DNA from 3 places in the Mesorhizobium sp. USDA 4132 genome. Region 2 is predicted to be linked to each of the others. Evidence: riboswitches for the same ligand, from Rfam matches in the RefSeq annotation. Region 2 holds a riboswitch; each other region holds the start of a gene.

Region 1 (8,215 bases), 1.4 Mb from region 2:
CCTGTGTCGGTGCCGCACTCCTCGTGCCCGTATCGCCGCTTCTCATTTTCGGCTTCGGTCCGTTCCAGGGGCTCGGCATCGCCGGCGGCGGTCTGGCCCTGGTGCTCTACAGTTTCGGCAGCACCGCGGTGCTTGCCTGGTACATCCTCTCCGGCCGCAATCTCGTGCGCTTCGGCGTCGGTTCGCTCCGCTGGACGATGTTCCGGGATATCGTCCGCCTCGGCGCTGCCGCGGCGATCAATTCCGTTCTCACCAATGTGACCATCGGCATTGCCACGGCTCTGGTCGCGACCAAGGCGGGTGTTTCGGCTGTGGCTGGTTTCGGTACCGGCGCGAGGCTCGAATATCTGCTGATCCCGGTAATCTTCGGCATCGGTGCGCCGATGGTGGCGCTGGTCGGCACCAACATGGGCGCCGGCCAGAAAGACCGGGCGATGCGCATCGCGTTCACCGGTGCTGCGATCGCTTTCGTCATCACCGAGGTGATCGGCCTGATCGCCGCGATCTTCCCGGTCGCGTGGATTTCGCTGTTCAGCGAGGAGCATGGAGCGATCGATGCGGGCGTTGCCTATTTGCAGATCGTCGGGCCGGTTTATGGTTTCTTCGGCGGCGGGTTGGCGCTCTATTTTGCCTCTCAAGGCGCGGGCCAGCTACTCTGGCCGCTTGCCTGCGGTTTTCTGAGACTCGCCATTGCAGGTCTCGGGGGCTGGCTGGCGCTGGAATTTACCGGATCGCTCAACGGTTTGTTCTTCGCGCTGGCAGTTGGTCTGGTCGCCTATGGCGGGATCCTGTTCCTCGCCATCCGCTCCGGTGTCTGGTTCCGCGGAAAGGCTGCCTGATCAGCCGGAAAGAAATTCGGCGAGTGCGGGAATATCGCGCCGGGCGAGGAATTCCTCGACCGGCGCCTGCAGCAGGATTTGGCCGTGGTCGATGAAGATCGCATGGTCGGCCAACCGGCCAACTTCATCCGGATCGTGGGTTACGACCAGCACCGTATTGCCCGTCTCGCGATGCAGGTCGATGAGCAGGCTGGCCATCGAAAGCCTGAGCCCGGGATCGAGGGCCGCGAACGGCTCATCCATCAGCAGAACCGGCTTTTTACGCACCAGAGCCCGGGCGAACGCGGCACGCTGCCTTTCGCCGCCGGAAAGCGTCCCCGGCATCCGTTTCTCAAAACCGCTCAGGCCCACGCGTTCCAGCGCCTGCGATATCGCGGCCCGGTCACTGCCGGAAAGCTTCAGCGACGGGCTGATGCCGAGGCCGATATTGGTGGCGAGGTTCAGATGGGCGAAGAGGTTATTATCCTGAAAGACCAGCGATAAGGGACGCTCGGAGGGATGTTTCTCCGTCACGTCCTCGCCGGCGATCAGGATACGGCCGCGATCGGGCGTCTCGAAGCCGGCAACGAGGTTGAGGAAGGTCGATTTGCCGGAGCCGGACGGGCCGGTAATCGCCGTCACGGCGCCGGCCGGCAAAGCGCAGTCGAAGCGGAATTCCTTGGTGCCGAGCTTCAGTTCAACCTTATCCAGCGCGATGCCGTCAGTCATGGCTCGTTTCCTTGCGGCCAGCCGTGCCGATCATCGTCAGCGTCAGGCAGATGATGCCGAGGATGAGCGCCAGTCCGTCCGCGTCATTGGTTCGATAGCTGGATAGCCGGCTATAGACAAGCCAGGGGAGGGTGGTGAGCTCGCTGGAGCCGAACAGCGCCACCGCGCCGAGATCGCCCAGCGACAGCGCCATGGCGAAGGACAGCGCCGTCAGCAGCGGCCTTGCCAGAACCGGCAGGTCGATCCTCCATGCCCGTGAAAAGCCGGAAAGGCCGAGGCTTGCCGACAGCCTGCCTGTCCGCTTGCGATGGGTTTCGACGGCCGGGGCCAAAACGCGCATCACGAAGGGAAGCGCCATCAGCATGTTGATGATCGCCACCAGCGCCGGGGCGAAGCGCGCCACATCGCCGAACGGGCGCAGCATCAGGAACCAGCCGGTACCGAGCACGACCGGCGGAACGAGCAGCACCAGCGAGGACATCCCACCCAAGGACAGGGAAAACGCCCTGGCCGTTCCGGCGGGCCTCTTCATGTCGGCTATTGCCCCGCGTCCGGCAATGATAGCCAGGGAGGTCAGGACGGCAAGCAGGCCTGCGGAAAGCGCGATCGTGAAACTGGTCCAGGCGGCGCGCAGGAAGGCGGGGCTAGTGGCGAGGCTCCAGAGATTGGCCTGGGCGCCGGCACCGACGATCGAGGCAAGCGGCAGGAGCAGGAATATCGTTGCAAGCAGGATAGACAGCACATCCCAAAGCCGTGCGGGCAAGGTCCGGCCATCGAACCGGCGTGTCGCCCGGCCGGCCGTGATGCCAGCGTCGTCAGGGGCTGGAAACAGCGAAATCCCAATCAGGACCAGCGCCGTCATGCCGATCTGCAGCAGCGACAGCGCTATGGCGCGGGGCGGATCGAAATCGAAACGCAGCGACTGGTAGATCGCCACTTCGAGCGTGGTCGCGGCCGGCCCGCCGCCGAGCACCAGGACGAGCGTGAAGCTCGTGGCGCAGAGCATGAAGATCAGGCCGGCAATGCCGGGGATGACGCGCCACGCCGCCGGCCACTCGATGAAACGGAAAACGGAGAAGGGTTTCATCCCGAGGCTGGAGGAGAGCAGCCAGTATTCCGCCGGCAGGCGCTCCAGCGCGGCAAGCAGCAGTCTCGCGGCGAGCGGCAGGTTGAAGAACACATGTGCGAGCAATATGCCGGAAAGCCCGTAAATGCTGACCGGATGTTCTAAGCCGAGTTTCAATAGCAGGCTGTTCATCACCCCTTGCCGGCCCCAGATGCCGATCAGGCCGAGCGCGCCGATCAGCACCGGCAGGCCCATCGGCAATGCCATGAGCCGGATGACCCATACACGGCCCGGAAAGCGCGGCCGGCGTGCAAGCGCGAGTGCGACGGGAAGGGCGAAGACGACCGACAGCAGTGTCGAAAGAACCGCCTGCAGAAGGGTGAAACGCAGGATCCGCCAGGTATAGGCGGTGAACAGCCGGCTTTGGGTGTTGCCGGTGTCCCAGGAGAGAAGGGCGGCAACCGCGATGCCGACGAAGAGGGCGATGCCGGCGATGCTCAGCAGCCCCCAACCTATCCCGCGTCTTCGCTCGGCCCTCGTCAGCATGGGATCAGTTCAGGCTCATGGCGGTCAGCCATTCGTCGATCCAGGCCTGCCGGTTCTTGGCCACCTCGTCCGACCCCATCAGGAAAGTTTTCGTCGGCTGCACCAGTTTGTTGAATGCGTCCGGGAGCGGCTGCGAGGTCTTGGCGGCTGGCATCATCCAGTTGGTGGTCGGGATGATGTCCTGGAAGGCCGGCGAAACCATGAATTTCAGGAACTGTTTCGCCAGATCCTTTTCCTTCGCCCCCTTCAACATACCGGCGACTTCGATCTGGATGTAATGGCCTTCGGAGAAGGAGGCAGCCTGGTAGCGGTCCGTCTTCTCCTCGATCACGTGATAGGCTGGCGAAGTCGTGTAGGAAAACACCATCGGCACTTCGCCCTTGGTGAACAGGCCATAGGCCTCCGACCAGCCTGGCGTAACGGTCAACACGCGTTTCCTGAGCTTGGCCCAGGCCTCCGGCGCCTGGTCGCCATAGACCGATTTCACCCAGAGGAGCAGGCCGAGGCCGGGTGTCGACGTGCGCGGGTCCTCGATGGCGATCTTCTGCGCCGGATCGCCGTCTACCAACTCCTTGAGGCTTCTCGGCGGGTTCTTCATCGCCTGGGTATCGTAGACAACGGCGAAATGGCCGTAGTCGTAGGGGATGAAGGTGTCGTCGCTGTAATTGCCGGGGACCTTGGCCGCGGCGGCGTCGAGCCCGTGCGGCTCGAACAGACCGGTCGCCTTCGCCTCGGAGATCAGGTTGGTATCGAGGCCGAGCACGATATCGGCGTCGGTGCCTTTGCCTTCCAGTTTCAGGCGGGTCAGAAGCGCCACACCGTCGGCGACGCCGACGAAATTGAGCTTGCAGGCGCAGGTCTTCTCGAAGGTTTCCTTGACCTTGGGCCCTGGACCCCAATCAGAGATGAAGCTCTCATAGGTGTAGACGGTCAGCGTCTTTTGCTGCGCTTCGGCCGGCGCGGAAAGGGAAAGGGCGGCAGCGGCCGCGAATATCGAAAGAATGGTGCTGCGCATCAGCGTCTCCTCGTTTGGTGACAAAGGGGAATAGGCGCTGATGAAGAGCCGTCTAATCCCTCCGCCGGTGTTAACCGGATCAGGTTCCGCGGGTTGGCCAGAGGCCTCTCAGCCGCACCAAAACGTGCGGCACCCCGTTAGAGCAGGATCAGATTTAGCGGCGAGGCGAATGGCTGGCAAGAGGCGGTCTGCGGCCGGCTCAAGGCGCATTCGGCGGGAGCAACATGGCTCGGTGATTCATTGCTCAGTGGTTTTGCGGAAACACTTTCAGTTCACGCGGGACGATGGCCATGCCGCCGAGCCGATTGGCAACGGCGTAGTCGATCGTCTTCTCAACTACGTCAGGCATAACCGGTTTGGTGAGGACGCCGAGCGAGCCTTTGACACCGTCCTCCACATCCTCCGGATTACCGGTCATGAAGACGACGGTGATGCCATATTGCTCGGCAAGCTCCCGGCCGATCTCCGGGCCAGTCCGGCCGTCCGAAAGATTGACATCGACCAGGGCGATATCGGCATAGGCGGCGAGCGCCAGGGCGTGTTTGCGGGCATTGGCAAAACCAGCGACTTTCAGGCCCATGGCTTCGATCGTCTCGGCAACATCGAGCGCGATCAGAAACTCGTCTTCGACAATCATAACTCTTTGATTCATCGCCTCAGTGGCCAGCCGACGACGCGTAACATTTGTCAGCATTGGATGTCCCCATTCGGTTGATCGGTTCCGGGCAGGCCGATCCGTCCCCGGGACATTTCGACCAATGTTCACACCCAGAACGCCCCGCGACATCATATGTTCCGCTCCGCGACAAATATTTTTTCAGCTAACTATTTGTTAAGCTTAACAAATCGCAAATTAGCCTTCAATTTCCTCACGCAGCATTTCGAGTTCCAGCCATTCTTCTTCCATTTTGCTGATGCTTTGGCGCAGCTTTTCCATCTCCGCGGCCAGTTTGTTGAAGGCCGCGGGATCCTTGGTGAAGAGGTTGGGGTCGGCCATCTTCTTCTCGCGGGCGACGATCTCGGCTTCGGCTTTCGCCATTTCCTTAGGCAGGTTCTCGAGCGCGAATTTCTGCTTGAAGGAAAGTTTGCCTTTGCCCTTGGACGTGCCGGAAACCGAAGCCGCGGTATCGGTTTTTGCCCTGTCAGCTTTTTCCGTGCGGCGCCTTTCCTCCAACGCACCCTTCCGCTGCGCCAGCATATCCGTGTAGCCGCCGGCATATTCGATCCAGCGGCCGTCCGGTGCGTCCGGATTGGCGGGGGCGATGGTTGAGGTCACGGTGCGGTCGAGGAAGTCGCGGTCGTGGCTGACGAGGATGACGGTGCCGGAATAGCCGGCGACGATTTCCTGCAGCAGGTCCAGCGTCTCGATGTCGAGGTCGTTGGTCGGTTCGTCCAGTATCAGTAGGTTGGAAGGCCGCGCCATGATGCGGGCGAGCATCAGCCGGGCGCGCTCGCCGCCCGACAGGTTCTTGATCGGCGTCCTGATCTGCTCCGGCTGGAACAGGAAGTCCTTCATGTAACCTGCGACATGCCGCTGCTCGCCGTTGACAAGCAGCGTCTCGCCGCGTCCGTCCGTCAGATAGTGGGACAGCGTGTCCTCGGGGTTCAGATCCTCGCGCTTCTGGTCGAGCGTGGCGATTTCGAGGTTGGTGCCGAGTTTGACGGTGCCGGTGTCAGGCGCCAGCTGGCCGGTCAGCATCTTCAGCAGCGTGGTCTTGCCGGCGCCGTTCGGGCCGACGAGACCGATGCAGTCGCCGCGATGCACGCGGATCGAGAACGGCGCGACGATGATCCGCTCGTCGTAGCTCTTGGTGATGTTTTCGGCCTCGATGACCAGCTTGCCGGATTCGCGGCCCTCGCTGACGCTCGCCTGCACCGTGCCCTGCGGCCCCTTGTGGCCACGGTAATTGCCGCGCATCGTCTGCAATTCGCCGAGGCGGCGCATGTTGCGCTTGCGGCGGGCGGTGACGCCGTAGCGCAGCCAGTGCTCCTCGCGCTCGATTGCCTTGCCGAGCTTGTGCTGCTCCAGCTCTTCCGCCTCCAACACCTCGTCGCGCCAGGCTTCGAATTCGCCGAAACCGCGGTTGAGGCGTCGTGATGTACCGCGATCGAGCCAGACGGTGGCATTCGAGACTTTTTCGAGGAAGCGCCTATCGTGCGAGATCACCACGAGCGCGCTTCTCGTCTTGCGCAACTCGTCTTCCAGCCATTCGATGGTCGGCAGGTCGAGATGGTTGGTCGGCTCGTCGAGCATCAGGATGTCCGGCTCGGGCGCCATGACCCGGGCAAGTGCTGCGCGTCGGGATTCTCCGCCGGAGAGCGTGTTCGGGTGTTCCTGGCCGGTGAGGCCCAGATGTTCGAGCAGGTAGGTGACGCGATAGGGATCGTCGCCCGGGCCGAGGCCCGCTTCGGCATAGGCCTGCACCGTCGAATAATCGGCGAAATCCGGCGCCTGTTCGAGATAACGGATGGTCGAGGAGGGATGGCGGAACACCTCGCCCGACTGGGGCTCGACCATGCCTGCGGCGATCTTCATCAGCGTCGATTTGCCGGAACCGTTGCGGCCGACAAGGCAGATGCGGTCGCCCGGCTCTACCTGCATGCCGGCGCCGGCGAGAAGCGGCGCGCCGCCGAAGCTCAGGAAAATATCGTCAAGTTTCAGAATTGGGGGCGCCAACAGTCAGGCTCCTGTAAAGTCGTGGGGGCGGGCAAGGATCATCGCCCTGCCTTTCCTCAAATGGAATTCCACCCGGCCTTCTGCAACGTTCGAGACGGTGCGCGAGGAGCCGAAGGGGAGTGAGAAGTTGTCGAGCGGATAACGTGCGCCGATGATATCGAGCCCTTCAAGGTCGGAAAAACCGATGACCGAAAACAGCGAACCCTTCGGCAGATCCAGTGTCCTTGTGCCCGGCAGCAGCGGCACGGCCTCCTCGTCACCCGACGTCAGCAGGATGTCGAGGTCGCGTTCGGCCAGGCTCATGGCGTGAAAGAGATGCTGAAGCGCGTGGTCGCTGCGCTCGCCGCCGAGCGCGCCGGCCAAGATCAGCCTTGTCGCGCCGCGTTCGATGGCTTCGGCCGTCGCGATCTCGCCGTCCGTCTCGTTCTTGGCCGGCGGAAAGGCCTGCCGCGCGACCTGCGGGAACTGCGCGATCAGCGCGGCATCCGAGGAATCGAAATCGCCGACCCAGAGTTCAGGCTTCACGCCGAGTGCTGACGCATGGCGCATGCCGCTATCGGCCGCAATGAAGCGGCTGCCGGCGATCGTCTCCCGCAGGCGATCGGTGACGCGCAAGTTGCCGCCGAGCAGAATGGTGAAGGTCGAATGGGTCATGCGCATTGCCCATAGCGCAAAGCCGGTGGAAAGGGAAAGCTGTTGCACCGCCTCGGGCGAGCTTTTAGTTTGCGGCGCGTTCACCGATCAGGATCACGAGATGCAGTTTCAGGGTACAGCGGACTATATTGCCGACAAGGATCTGATGGTGGCGGTCAACGCCGCGATCCGGCTCGAACGTCCGCTGCTGGTGAAAGGCGAGCCCGGCACCGGCAAGACAGAGCTTGCGCGGCAGGTGGCCGCCGCCCTCGGGCTCGATCTGATCGAGTGGAACATCAAGTCCACCACCAAGGCCCAGCAGGGGCTCTACGAATACGACGCTGTCTCGCGGCTGCGCGACAGCCAGCTCGGCGACGAACGCGTCCACGACGTGGCCAACTACATCCGCCGCGGCAAGCTATGGCAGGCCTTTGCCGCCGACAGGAAGCTCGTCCTATTGATCGACGAGATCGACAAGGCCGACATCGAGTTCCCGAACGACCTGCTGCAGGAACTCGACCGCATGGAATTCCATGTCTACGAGACCGGTGAAATGGTGCGCGCCAAGGTCCGGCCGATCGTCATCATCACCTCCAACAACGAAAAGGAACTGCCGGACGCCTTCCTGCGCCGCTGTTTCTTCCACTATATCCGCTTCCCGGACGTGGATACGCTCGCCCGCATCGTCGAGGTCCATTATCCCGGCATTAAGCAGACGCTGGTGCGCAATG
Region 2 (8,215 bases):
TCGGCATCGACCGCTCCGACATCCGCAACGTCGCCCGCGCAGCCATCGGTCGCTAATCGCGATATAGCCCGCCTGGACCATGCACGACGCCCGCCATTGCCGCGGGCGTTTCTGCGTCAGAAGATGTTCTGCGCGCCAGACCTCTTTGAGACTTTCACTACCCGTTTTTCGGTATGCATTTTTCGTATAGCTGCACTGCAACATAATGACTATCAATCGAGCAGGATCGTTGTATAGTCATACTTATCGAAGCGATGCACCTCCTCCCGCAGAGCTTCGTGTTATCAGACGGCCCACTCCTCCTCCCAGGGACGTCTGTAGGAACGGCGGCACTCCTCCTCCCAGCCGCTGTTCGGTTCTTTACGGAAAGCCTGCCGCACCTCCTCCCGCGGCAGGCTTTTTCGTTTTGGGGCTGAGGGTTTTTCAGAATTCAAAATCGCGCGTTTAACCGAGGTCGCTCAGGTGGCATCCGGCGATGTCGATTCGTGCCTGAAAGTCGAAGACGCGGCGAGGCGATCCGTTGCCGCATCGCGGAGAAGGGGCACTCGCCGGAAAACGGTCTTCTACGGATTCTCACGGCAACCGAATCTCCATAACAGCCAGAATCGCAGCCATCATCGAAGCGCCGGAGGAGATGATTCGCGTCCGGCGCATCGCCCTGTCGATCTGCTTTTCCCTTCCTCGCTCCCGGTCTTCTCTTCGTCGCGAAGCCTATGTTGCCGAGGTGGACCTGGTGCAAGGGAAGATCGTAACGATCGGTTAAAACCAGGCCTTCCAAGGGGCTCTTGTTTACCAATTGTTAACCATATCGGGGCTAAAAAACGGTCACGATTTCTTTACGCAGATGACCAAAATGCTAACAGACGCTCGCGCTATCCGTATCAAGGGCCGTTCTTTTCTGGCGGTCGTGCTTGCTCCCGACCTTCCCTTCGACGACTGGCTTGTCAGGCTGGATGATCTCGCGGCGCGTTCCGCCGGGTTCTTTCTGGGTCGGCCGGTCGTGCTCGACGTCACCGATCTGCCGATCGATCGCGCTCAGTTGAAAGAGCTCATCGCCGAGCTTGCCGGGCGCAGCGTCAATATCATGGGCATCGAAGGCGGCCGTCCTTCGATCCTTGGGCCAGGCATGCCTCCGGCACTCAAGGGTGGTCGGCCGGTCTCCGACGAAGCCGTCGCCAAGGAGCCGATCATCGAACTGCACAACAGCGAGCCGAAACCGTCGGTGCCGGAGATGCGTCCGACCTTGCAGTCCATCGTCATTCGCGATCCCGTGCGGTCGGGGCAGTCGGTGATCTTCCCCGAAGGTGACGTGACGATTATCGGATCGGTCGCCTCGGGAGCTGAAATCATCGCTGGTGGCTCGATCCACATTTACGGGACCCTGCGTGGCAGGGCCATGGCAGGATCGCTCGGAAACGCATCGGCACGCATTTTCTGCCGCAAGCTCGAAGCCGAGCTTTTGGCAATCGACGGCATCTACAAGATGGCGGACGACATGGCCCCAGGCCTTCGCGGACATTCAGTCCAGCTTTGGCTCGAAGGGGATTCGATCATGGCAGAGAAACTTATTTGAGCCGCAACCGGCCAGCAAACAGGAGAGCAAGATGGGGAAAGTCATCGTAGTCACTTCAGGCAAGGGCGGGGTTGGCAAGACGACCTCGACTGCCGCACTCGGAGCGGCTCTGGCCCAGCGAAACGAACGGGTTGTCGTCGTCGATTTTGACGTCGGGCTGCGCAACCTCGACCTCGTGATGGGCGCCGAACGTCGGGTCGTTTACGATCTGATCAACGTCATCCAGGGCGAGGCGAAGCTCTCGCAGGCACTGATCCGCGACAAGCGCCTGGAGACGCTGTTCCTGCTGCCGGCATCGCAGACGCGCGACAAGGACAACCTGACGCCCGAGGGCGTGGAGCGGGTCATTACCGAATTGAAGCGGGTCTTCGACTGGGTCATCTGCGATAGCCCTGCCGGTATCGAGAGCGGCGCCACGCTCGCCATGCGCCACGCCGACATGGCTGTGGTGGTCACCAATCCGGAAGTCTCGTCCGTCCGCGACTCGGACCGCATCATCGGTCTGCTGGATTCGAAGACGATGAAGGCCGAGCGCGGCGAGCGGATGGAAAAGCACCTGCTTTTGACGCGTTACGACGCCAACCGTGCGGAACGGGGGGACATGCTGAAGGTCGAGGACGTGCTGGAGATCCTCTCCATCCCGCTCATCGGCATCATCCCCGAAAGCATGGATGTCCTGCGCGCCTCGAATATCGGTGCGCCGGTCACCCTGGCGGACGCACGCAGCGCACCGGCCATGGCCTATTTCGATGCCGCACGCCGGCTTGCAGGAGAAGTTCTGCCGATCACGATCCCCGGGGAAAAGCGGGGGATATTCGGCAAGATCTTCGCACGGAGGGCCGCATGACCATATTCAACCTTTTCCGCAAACAGCGCTCCGCACCCACGGCCCGCGAACGCCTGCAGGTGCTTCTCGCCCACGAACGCTCATCGAACGGCTCGGACCTCGTATCCTTGCTTCGCGAAGAAATCCTTGCGGTGATCGCCAAGCACGTGCAGGTCGACAGCGACAAGGTGCAGGTCAAGATGGACCGCGACGAGAACGTCACGATCCTCGAGATCGACGTCGAGATCCCACTGGATGCCGTCAGCCAGGCTGCCTGAGCCGGCAGCATTCGGCAAACTCGAATTTTGAAACGCGGACAACCTGGTTGTCCGCGTTTCGTATTTCGCTTTCTCGCGCGAAGGAAGACTGGCGACGCGCTGAGTGGAAACGGCCGCCAATCCGGCCCGCTTGACAGGATTGCTGAAAACCGACAGTTATCGTCGTAATTCCGAGGGGGGCATCTTGACGATGCTGAGATGGCGGTGAGCCGGACCCTTGAACCTGATCCGGGTTATGCCGGCGTAGGAACGGAAATAGGCGTCGACCGACGGCACTTTCTCTTCTCCGCTTCACCTGGGTCTCCGTGATTGACTGATCTGGAGATCGACCGATGACATCCATTCTTTCCGTGGTTCCGCGAGGATATCCGGTCCTGGCGTGCAGGTTCGACGCGTAGCATCATGCGCGCGTCCCATGCGGTCATCGGCCTCGTCCTGCTTGTCACGCTCTGGCAAGCGGGCGTCTGGCTGTTTGCTCCGCCCCACTATATTCTGCCGTCGCCTGTAGCCGTCGCGTCCGCCTTCCTGCGGCAGCCTGGTTTCCTGCTGCAGAACAGCGCCGTCACGCTGATCGAAATCGCGCTAGGCCTTGCGATCGGCGCAGGCCTCGGCATTGCCACGGCCTTCGGCGTTGCGGCGCTGCCGCGGCTTGGCCGTCTCGTCTGGCCGATGGTGCTGATCCTGCAGGCCTTTCCCGTCTTCGTACTGGCGCCGATCCTGGTTCTCTGGCTGGGCTTCGGCCTCGCCTCGAAAGTGGCGATGACGACGATCATCATCTTCTTTCCGGTCGCCTCCGCCTTTGCCGACGGCCTTCGCCGCACCGATCAGGAAATCCTCGACGCCGTCTCGCTGGAGGGCGGCAGCCATTGGCAGACGCTGGTGTCGATGCGCGTGCCGCTGGCGATCCCGAGCCTCGTTTCCGGCCTTCGGGTCGCGGCACCCCTGGCGCCGCTCGGGGCGGTCGTCGGCGAGTGGGTCGGGGCATCCGGCGGGCTCGGCTTCGTGATGGTCCAGGCCAATGCCCGCATGCAGACCGACACGGTGTTTGCAGCAATGGTCATACTCGCCATTCTCACCCTCATTTTGCGGCTTCTCATCGACCGGCTGACATCCGGTCTCGCCCCCTGGGCCAGCGAAGCCGACCCTGAATCCTCATCCGCATCAAGGAGTTCCGTCCGATCATGATCCGTATCCTCACCGCGTCCCTCATCGTGCTGGCAAGCCTTGCCACTCCGATTTCTGCGCAGGCGGCCGACAAGCTCAGCGTGCTGCTCGAATGGTTCGTCAATCCGGACCACGCGCCAATGGTCATCGCCAAAGAGCGCGGGCTGTTTGGCGATGCCAATCTCGACGTCGAGCTCATCCCGCCGTCCGATGCCTCCGCGGTGCCGCGGCTGGTTTCGGCGGGCGAGGCGGATATCGGCATCCACTACCAGCCAAACCTCTATCTCGACCACGAAGCGGGTCTGCCGCTCGTGCGGTTCGGTACCCTGGTCGAAACGCCGCTCAACACCGTCACGGTGCTGGCGGACGGTCCGATCAAGAGCCTCAAGGACCTGAAGGGCAAAAAGGTCGGCTTTTCCGTGACCGGTTTCGAGGATGCGATGCTGAAGCGCATGCTGGCTTCGGAAGGGCTTTCCAACGATGACGTGGAGCTGATCAACGTCAACTTTTCGCTGTCGCCGTCGCTGATCGGGGGCAAGGTGGATGCGACGCTTGGCGGTTTCCGCAACTTCGAGCTGACCCAGATGAAGCTGGAAGGCCATGCGGGGCGGGCGTTTTTCCCGGAAGAGCATGGGGTTCCGGCCTATGACGAGCTGATCTTCGTCACCCGCCGCGATTCTACTGGCGACAACCGGCTGCCGCGTTTCCTGCATGCGGTCGAACAGGCCTCGATCTACATCACAAATCATCCGCAGGAGGCCTGGCAGCTTTTCATCAAGGCCTATCCGAGCCTCGACGACGAGTTGAACCGCACCGCGTTCTTCGACACGCTGCCGCGTTTTGCCAAGCGTCCGGCCGCACTCGACCAGGGCCGTTACCAGCGCTTCGCCACCTTCATGAAGGAAACCGGGCTGATCAAGGCAGTGCCTCCGGTCTCCGACGTTGCTGTCGAAATCAAATAGGCCAAGTTGCTGTTATCGTTTGATTTGAGCTCCGGGGTTCGCGTAACGTGATTTTCATGCCAGACAGGCTTTCCACGTTACGTGACCCGGAGTTTGCTTGACCATCGGACTTGCCCATGCGGAACTGATCGCGGTTCTGTCCGCCGTCACCGGCGACGAGCCGCGCGTGATGACGGTACGCTCGGGAGATGCGCTGCCGTCCGGCCCTTTCGAGCTCGGCCATCGCAGCCTGCAGGCCGGGCTTCGCGAATGGGTGGGGGACCAGACGGGCCATCCGCTCGGTTATCTCGAACAGCTCTATACCTTCGCCGACCGCGACCGGACCCATGAGGATGCCGAGGGGCGGACGATCTCGATCAGCTATCTCGGCCTCGTCCGCGAACAGGCCGCACCCGGCGCCGGAAAACCCGGCTGGCACGGCTGGTACGAATACTTCCCCTGGGAGGACCATCGCGGGGGGAGGCCGGAGATACAGGCGGCCATCACCGACCGCCTGCAGGATTGGGTCACTTCGGAAACGGCGCGCCGCGAACACCGCCAGCGCCGCGTCGATTTTGCCTTCGGGCTAGACGGTGCCGCCTGGAACGAGGATCTCGGCCTGCAGCGTTACGAGTTGATGTATGAGGCAGGCCTTGTGACCGAGGCCGGTTGTCCGCCGGCCAAAAATTTCGGTCGATCGATGTTTGCCGATCACCGCCGTATCCTGGCGACCGGGATCGCGCGGCTGCGCGCCAAGATCAAATATCGCCCGGTAGTCTTCGAATTGATGCCCGAGAGTTTTACGCTGTCGCAATTGCAGCGCACCGTCGAAGCGCTGGCCGGCTTGACGCTGCATAAGCCGAACTTCCGCAGGCTGATCGACCAGCAGGAGCTGATCGAGGAAACCGGGGAGGCGACCAGCGAGACTGGCGGCCGGCCGGCCAAGCTCTTCCGCTACCGTCATGCGGTCCTCGAAGAGCGCGCGCTTTCCGGTTCGAAACTTCCGCTTTCACGCAATTGACATAAACTCTAAACGAGAATATGTCTCTGCGCCGGATATACTCACTTCGAGTATAAAAGGAGTCGCTCATGAATTCCCCGGTTTCGGTTTCCCAGCTTTACGATCGTGTCAGCCGCGTCATCCCGAAGGCCGAGTGGATGAGCTACGAGGCGGATGTCGCCGCGATCCTGGAGCTCAAGCGCACCCGCAACGCCGTCATCCTCGCTCACAACTATCAGGCGCCGGAAATCTTCCATGGCGTCGCGGATATCGTCGGCGACAGTCTGGCGCTCGCCCGCAAGGCGATCGACGTGGATGCGGATGTGATCGTGCTCGCCGGCGTGCATTTCATGGCGGAGACGGCAAAGCTCTTGAACCCGGGGAAGACGGTACTGATCCCGGACATGGCGGCGGGCTGTTCGCTGGCGGATTCGATCACGCCCGAGGACATCGCGCTGCTGCGGCAGGCGCATCCGGGCGTGCCGATCATCACCTATGTGAACACCTCTGCAGCGGTGAAGGCGGCGTCCGATATCTGCTGCACCTCCGGCAATGCCAAGCAGGTGGTGGAATCGCTCGGCGTTCCGAAAGTGCTGATGATCCCGGATGAGTACCTGGCGCAGAACGTGGCGCGGGAAACCAATGTGGAGATTATCGCCTGGCACGGCCATTGCGAAGTGCACGAGCTGTTCAATGCGCAGGACGTCCGCGATCTGCGCGAGGCGCATCCGGGCGTGGTGGTGCTGGCGCATCCGGAATGCCCGCCGGAAGTGGTGGCCGAGGCCGACTTTGCGGGATCGACTGCCGTCATGTCGGACTATGTCGGCCAAAAGAAGCCGGCCCGTGTCGTGCTCCTGACCGAGTGCTCGATGAGCGACAATGTCGCCGTGCATCATCCGGACGTGGAATTCGTGCGGCCCTGCAACCTCTGCCCGCACATGAAGCGGATCACTCTCGCCAACATCCGCAAGGCGCTGGAGGAAAACCGGCACGAGGTGACCGTCGATCCGTCGATCGCGGTTGCCGCCCGCCGCGCGGTCGAGAGGATGCTCGCCATATGACCGAGATACTCGACCATCTCGCCGACCGCATCGCGATCGTCGGCAGCGGTCTGGCGGGGCTGGTGACGGCGCTGACCTTGGCGCCGCAGCCCGTCGTGCTGATCACCCGCGCCGCCTTGGGTGCGGAAACGTCGAGCGCCTGGGCGCAGGGCGGCATTGCCGCGAGCCTCGGGGCCGACGACAGCGCTAACCTGCATCTGGCCGATACGCTCGCAGCCGGCGACGGACTTTGTGATCCGGCAGTCGCCGCTTCGATCCTGACGCAAGCCCCGAACGCCATCGCCATCCTGGAAAAATTCGGCGTGCGTTTCGACCGGGCCGCTGACGGTTCGCTTTCGCTCGGGCTGGAGGCTGCCCATTCGCGCCGCCGTATCGTGCACGTGGCGGGCGACGGCTCGGGCGCGGCGATCGTCCGGGCGTTGGTCGAAGCCGTTTCCAGAACGCCGTCGATCACGGTGCTTGATGGTGTTGAGGTTCGTCGGCTTTTGACGAATGGCGATGCGGTGTCCGGCCTGCTCTGCGCGGCGGGCTCGGGAGCGGTTGTTGTTCCGACCACGCGGGTGGTTCTGGCGACCGGCGGCCTTGGGGGGCTTTATGACGCGACCACCAACCCCACCGGCAATTTCGGCCAGGGGGTGATGCTTGCTGCACGGGCGGACGCGGTGCTTGCGGATATGGAATTCGTGCAGTTCCACCCGACGGCGCTCGACTCCCAACGGCGGCCGCTGGCGCTGGTCAGCGAGGCGGTGCGCGGCGAGGGTGCGGTGCTGGTCAACGAAAAGGGCGAGCGTTTTCTCGCCCGCGAACCGGGCGCCGAACTGGCTGCGCGGGATATCGTGGCGCGTGCCATCAGTGCCGAGATCGCCCGCGGCGGGCGTGTCTTTCTCGATGCCCGGCCGGCGCTCGGAAACGGGTTCTCCAGACGGTTTCCGGCGATCGACGCGCTCTGCCGGGAGGCGAGAGTCGATCCCAATTCGGATCTCATCCCGGTTCGTCCCGCCGTGCATTACCACATGGGCGGGGTGGCGACGGACGTGAACGGCCGCAGCTCGGTGCCCGGCCTCTGGGTGGTCGGGGAGGCGGCTTCGACCGGTCTCCACGGTGCCAACCGGCTCGCCAGCAACTCGCTACTGGAAGCGGCCGTGATGGGCATGCGGGCCGCGCAGGACCTCTCGGCGACCTCTGCCGGAACGCCTCATCAGGTCACCGCTGCAGAACTACCGGTGTCGGCGGACATTTCCGCCGTGCGGCCGATCGTGTCGCGGCATCTCGGCGTCCTCAGAAACGCCGGTGCCATTCATGGCGCTATCGCCAGCCTGCTGCCGCTCGTCGAAAGCGCCGGATCGGCAGCCGATCCGGCGATCGTCGCGCT
Region 3 (4,755 bases), on a different contig from region 2:
CTTTCCCGCTCGAGTGCGCGCAGAGCAGCGCGCACCGCCTCGCTGGCGGAGTCATACTCCCCCGATTCCACCATGGCATCGAGAACTTGCTGCTGTTTACCGAGTGTCAGGGTGATGGATTTGTTGGTGCGCATGTCAGCCTATCCTTTTACGCTGCCCTATCTTGCAACACGACAATGTCTTGCGCAATCTCCCGCGGGCTGGTGCCTAGCTCCTCACCCGCAGCAGCCGCAACGCATTGATCGTCACCAGCACCGTCGCCCCGGTGTCCGCGAGGATCGCTGGCCACAATCCGGTGATGCCAAGGATGGTCGTCACCAGGAAGACCGCCTTCAGGCCGAGCGCGATCGAGATGTTCTGGTAGATGTTGCGCATCGTCCGCTTCGACAGCGCGATCATCGCGGCGATGTCGCCGACCCGGCCGTGCAGCGTTGCGGCATCGGCGGTTTCCAGTGCCACGTCGGTGCCGCCGCCCATCGCGATGCCGACATCGGCGGCAGCGAGTGCCGGGGCGTCGTTGATGCCGTCGCCAACCTTGCCGACCACGTAACCCTCGCTTTTCAGCTCGCCGACGATGCGGCTCTTGTCTTCCGGCATCAGCTCGGCACGCACCTCGATGCCGAGATCCTTGCCGATCGCGGTCGCGGTGCGGGCATTGTCGCCGGTCAGCATCACGGTCCTGATGCCGGCATCGGTCAGCGCCTTCAGACCGGCCCTAGCGTCGGGACGCGGTTCGTCGCGCATGGCGATGGCACCGGCCAGGACCCCGCCGACGATCAGCACCGAGACGGTCTTGCCCTCGTCGTTGAGGCCGGTGATCCGGCGGGAATGCGCCATCGGCAGCGAGACCCGCTCGGCCGCTGCCTTGGGCGAACCGAAAAACACCTCCTGGCCTTCGACCGTCGCCGTGACACCCTTGCCGCCGAGCGCCCTGGCATCCGTCGCGGTCGGAATCTCGACCTCATCATCGGCAGCCTTGGCAAGGATAGCGACGGCGAGCGGATGGCTGGAGCCCGTTTCGAGCGCGGCGGCAAAGCGCAGCACGTCTTCCGCATTGCGGCCGAAGGCGATTACATCGGTCACCTGGGGCCTGCCGGCCGTCAGCGTGCCGGTCTTGTCGAGCGCGACGGCTGTGATCTTGCCGAGCGTCTCCAGCACCGCGCCACCCTTCATCAGCAGGCCGCGGCGGGCGCCTGACGAGAGCGATGCGGCAATTGCGGCAGGCGTCGAGATGACCAGCGCGCAGGGGCAGCCGATCAACAGGATCGCCAGGCCCTTGTAGACCCACTCGCTCCAGGACGCACCGGCCATAAGCGGCGGCAGGATGGCGACCAGAGCCGCAACCACCACGACGCCCGGCGTGTAATACCGCGAGAACCGGTCGATGAAGCGCTCGGTCGGGGCCTTGCTCTCCTGCGCCTCCTCGACCAGCCGCACGACGCGGGCGATGGTGTTGTCCTCGGCAGCCGCGGTGACGCGAATCCGCAAGGCGGCATCGCCGTTGATCGTGCCGGCAAAAACCGCGTCGTCGATGCCCTTGGCAACCGGCGTGCTTTCGCCCGTCACCGGCGCTTCGTCGATCGCGCTCTCGCCGGCGATGATGACGCCGTCCGCCGAAATGCGGTCGCCGGGACGCACGAGGATGATCGCGCCGACGGCAAGGCGATCGGCCGGTACTTCGCGGGTCTGGCCGTTTTCTTCGAGCAGCGCGTTTTTCGGCACCAGCGCCGTCAGACTCTGGATGCTTTGGCGCGCCTTGCCGGCCGCGACCCCTTCCAGCAATTCGCCGATGAGGAAGAGGAAAACCACGGCGGCGGCCTCTTCCGACGCATTGATGACAACGGCGCCGACGGCGGCGATCGTCATCAGCATCTCGATCGAAAACGGCGTGCCAGCGAGTGCTGCCATAATGGCGCGGCGGGCGATCGGCACGAGGCCGATCAGCATTGCGGCGGTGAAGATATAGGTGTCATAGGCCGGGAGGAGATGGCCGATCCCGTAAGCCACCGCCAACGCAATGCCGACCAGGATGGTCAGGCGGCCCTTGGCGGATTTCCACCACGGCCCATCCATCGGCCCGTGATCATGGCCGTGCAGGCCTTCGATTTCCGTCGTGCCGCGGTCGTGGTGGGAATGATCGTGCCCGCCGTCGTGGGCGTGATGGTGGTCGTGCGGCTGGCCGATCTCCCCCCTTGAGGGGGAGATGCCCGGCAGGGCAGAGGGGGGTAAGCCCTCGACACCGCGCCGCCGCGCATCCTCACCGGCCTTCTGACCCAGCGCCCTGAGCGAATACCCAAGCCCCACGACCTTCTTCTCGATCGCGCCGAGATCGCCGGACCCGTCGTGCTTCACCGTCATCGTGCCCGACGCAACCGAAACGGACACGTCCTCGACGCCCGGCATGCGGCGAACCGCGGTGTCGATCTTCGTCGCGCAGCTGGCGCAATCCATGCCGCCAACCTTGTATCGTGCCTGCGTGGTGGTGCTCATCGTCTCATTCCCATTGGATCGAGCCCCGTCTCTACAACCTCTAGCGACTAGAGCTGCAAGGCCCAAAATCAGAAAAAATCACTGGCGAAGCGCATTATCTTTGCTGTAAGCCATGGTGAAGACAGGGGCGTCCGGCAAAACCGGGCTGAGAAGCACCCTTAGAACCTGAACCAGATCATGCTGGCGGAGGGAGTCGTCCGGGCGTTCAACATTGCGCCCTGCGCCTGCCCCGCCGAACGAGGCAGACATGCAGACGACAATGCCCCTTGGGACCCTTGCAGAGACCCCCGGCCAGCTGCTGACGGCAATGCGAGCGAAAAACCCGCTCGTCCAGAACATCACCAATTTCGTGGCGATGAATATCGCCGCCAATGTGATGCTGGCGGCCGGCGCCTCGCCCGCCATGGTGCATACCAAGGAAGAAGCCGGCGAGTTCGCCCGCATCGCTGCGGCCCTGACGGTCAATATCGGCACCCTGTCGCCGGACTTCCTGGCCGGCATGAAGGCCGCGGCCGCCTCCGCCACAAACGCCGGCAAGCCATGGGTGCTCGACCCCGTCGCCCATTACGCCACCGCCTATCGCCGCGCCGCACTCGCCGAGCTGATGGAACTGAGGCCCACGGTCATTCGCGGCAACGCCTCGGAAATCATCGCGCTGGCCGGCAGCCAGTCGAGCGGCCATGGCGTCGACAGCGGCGACAGCGTCGCGGCAGCCGAAAGCTCGGCCATCGCCATCGCCCGGCAGCAGGCCTGCGTGGTGGCTGTTACCGGCGAGGTGGATTTCGTCACCGACGGCCGGCGTTCGGTCCGCATCCTCGGCGGCTCCGCCCTGATGCCGCGGGTGACCGCGCTCGGCTGCTCGCTCACCTGCCTGGTCGGCGCCTTTGCGGCAAGCACGGACGATCCCTTCGAGGCGACGGTCGCCGCACTCGCGATGTTCGCGGTCGCGGGCGAGGAAGCGGCCTTCACCGCCTCCGGTCCCGGCTTCTTCTCGCCGATCTTCCTCGACCGCCTCGCGGCGCTGACCGGCGAGACGCTCGATGCCCAGGCAAGGGTCGTCGCAGCATGACCAAAACCTTCGACCTTTCCGTCTACCTCGTCCTCGATCCCGATCTCTGCCGCGAGATCGGCATGGTCGAGACGGCAAGGCTTGCCGTCGCCGGCGGCACCACCATGGTCCAGCTGCGCGACAAGCAGGCGGACACGGCAAAAATGATCGAAACCGGCCGGGCGCTGAAGGCGGTACTTTCCGGAACCGGCGTGCCCCTGATCATCAACGACGACGTGGAGGCAGCAATCGCGATCGGCGCCGAAGGCCTGCATGTCGGCCAGAGCGACATGGCGGCAGTGATAGCGCGGCAGCGTGCCGGCCATGGCATGATCCTCGGCCTTTCGGTCGAGACCGAGGACCTGGCGCGGCGAGTGGATTCGTCGATCGTCGATTATGTCGGCATCGGTCCGGTGTTTGCGACCAATACGAAGCCCGACCATAAACAACCGATCGGTTTCGACGGGCTTGCGCGCATCGTCACCATGGCGCCGGTTCCGGCAGTCGCGATCGGCGGCGTCAAGGCGCAACATGCCGGCCCGGCACTCGCCGCCGGCGCAAAGGGCCTCGCGGTCGTGTCCGCCATCTGCGGCCAGCCCGATCCGGAAGCCGCCGCCCGCCGAATTGCCGCGGAAATCGAAAGGGCACGCGCATGAGCATCAAAAACGTCCTGTCGATCGCCGGTTCGGACCCTTCCGGCGGCGCCGGCATCCAGGCGGATCTGAAAACCTTTGCGGCCCGCGGCACCTATGGCATGGCGGCGCTGACCGCGCTGACCGCCCAGAATACCCAAGGGGTCACCGGCGTGCATGCGGTGCCCGCCGCCTTCGTCGCAAACCAGATCCGCACCATCTTTCTCGACGTGCGCGTCGATGCGGTGAAGATCGGCATGATCGCCAATGCCGAGATCGCCGAGGCGGTTGCCGACGTGCTGCACCCTTATCGCGATACCGTGCCGATCGTGCTCGATCCGGTGATGATCGCCAAGGGCGGTTCGCCGCTGCTGGCGCTCGATGCGGTGGATGCCGTCACCTACAAGCTGATGCCGCTCGCCACCGTCGTCACCCCCAACCTGCCCGAAGCCGCGGCGCTGCTCGGCGAGACGGTCGCCACGACCCGCGAAGAGATGGCGGCCCAGGCTGAGCGGCTGCTGAAGATCGGGCCCAAGGCAGTCCTGGTGAAGGGCGGTCATCTGGAGAGCGAAGACAGCCCGGATG

The links. Region 2 has a riboswitch for thiamine pyrophosphate ahead of ACZ9IU_RS14120 (ABC transporter permease). Riboswitches for the same ligand answer to the same signal wherever they lie in the genome.
Region 1: another riboswitch for thiamine pyrophosphate. It lies ahead of thiB (thiamine ABC transporter substrate binding subunit); the one in region 2 lies ahead of ACZ9IU_RS14120 (ABC transporter permease).
Region 3: another riboswitch for thiamine pyrophosphate. It lies ahead of thiM (hydroxyethylthiazole kinase); the one in region 2 lies ahead of ACZ9IU_RS14120 (ABC transporter permease).

What each region holds. Positions count from the first base shown of each region.
Region 1 is NZ_JBWCCP010000001.1:4,221,370-4,229,584, reverse strand. Features, by position in the region: gene ACZ9IU_RS21145 (MATE family efflux transporter) at 1-839, shown strand, start outside; gene ACZ9IU_RS21140 (thiamine ABC transporter ATP-binding protein) at 840-1,547, opposite strand; gene thiP (thiamine/thiamine pyrophosphate ABC transporter permease ThiP) at 1,540-3,159, opposite strand; gene thiB (thiamine ABC transporter substrate binding subunit) at 3,164-4,174, opposite strand; TPP riboswitch at 4,214-4,321, opposite strand; gene ACZ9IU_RS21125 (response regulator) at 4,419-4,868, opposite strand; gene ACZ9IU_RS21120 (ABC-F family ATP-binding cassette domain-containing protein) at 5,028-6,851, opposite strand; gene ACZ9IU_RS21115 (thiamine diphosphokinase) at 6,855-7,511, opposite strand; gene ACZ9IU_RS21110 (AAA family ATPase) at 7,606-8,215, shown strand, end outside.
Region 2 is NZ_JBWCCP010000001.1:2,774,837-2,783,051, reverse strand. Features, by position in the region: gene ACZ9IU_RS14140 (DUF1127 domain-containing protein) at 1-56, shown strand, start outside; gene minC (septum site-determining protein MinC) at 845-1,573, shown strand; gene minD (septum site-determining protein MinD) at 1,605-2,420, shown strand; gene minE (cell division topological specificity factor MinE) at 2,417-2,677, shown strand; TPP riboswitch at 2,841-2,944, shown strand; gene ACZ9IU_RS14120 (ABC transporter permease) at 3,080-3,862, shown strand; gene ACZ9IU_RS14115 (ABC transporter substrate-binding protein) at 3,859-4,803, shown strand; gene ACZ9IU_RS14110 (NUDIX hydrolase) at 4,901-5,803, shown strand; gene nadA (quinolinate synthase NadA) at 5,872-6,843, shown strand; gene ACZ9IU_RS14100 (L-aspartate oxidase) at 6,840-8,215, shown strand, end outside.
Region 3 is NZ_JBWCCP010000002.1:17,154-21,908, forward strand. Features, by position in the region: gene ACZ9IU_RS22835 (ribbon-helix-helix domain-containing protein) at 1-134, opposite strand, end outside; gene ACZ9IU_RS22840 (heavy metal translocating P-type ATPase) at 208-2,490, opposite strand; TPP riboswitch at 2,604-2,699, shown strand; gene thiM (hydroxyethylthiazole kinase) at 2,738-3,559, shown strand; gene thiE (thiamine phosphate synthase) at 3,556-4,194, shown strand; gene thiD (bifunctional hydroxymethylpyrimidine kinase/phosphomethylpyrimidine kinase) at 4,191-4,755, shown strand, end outside.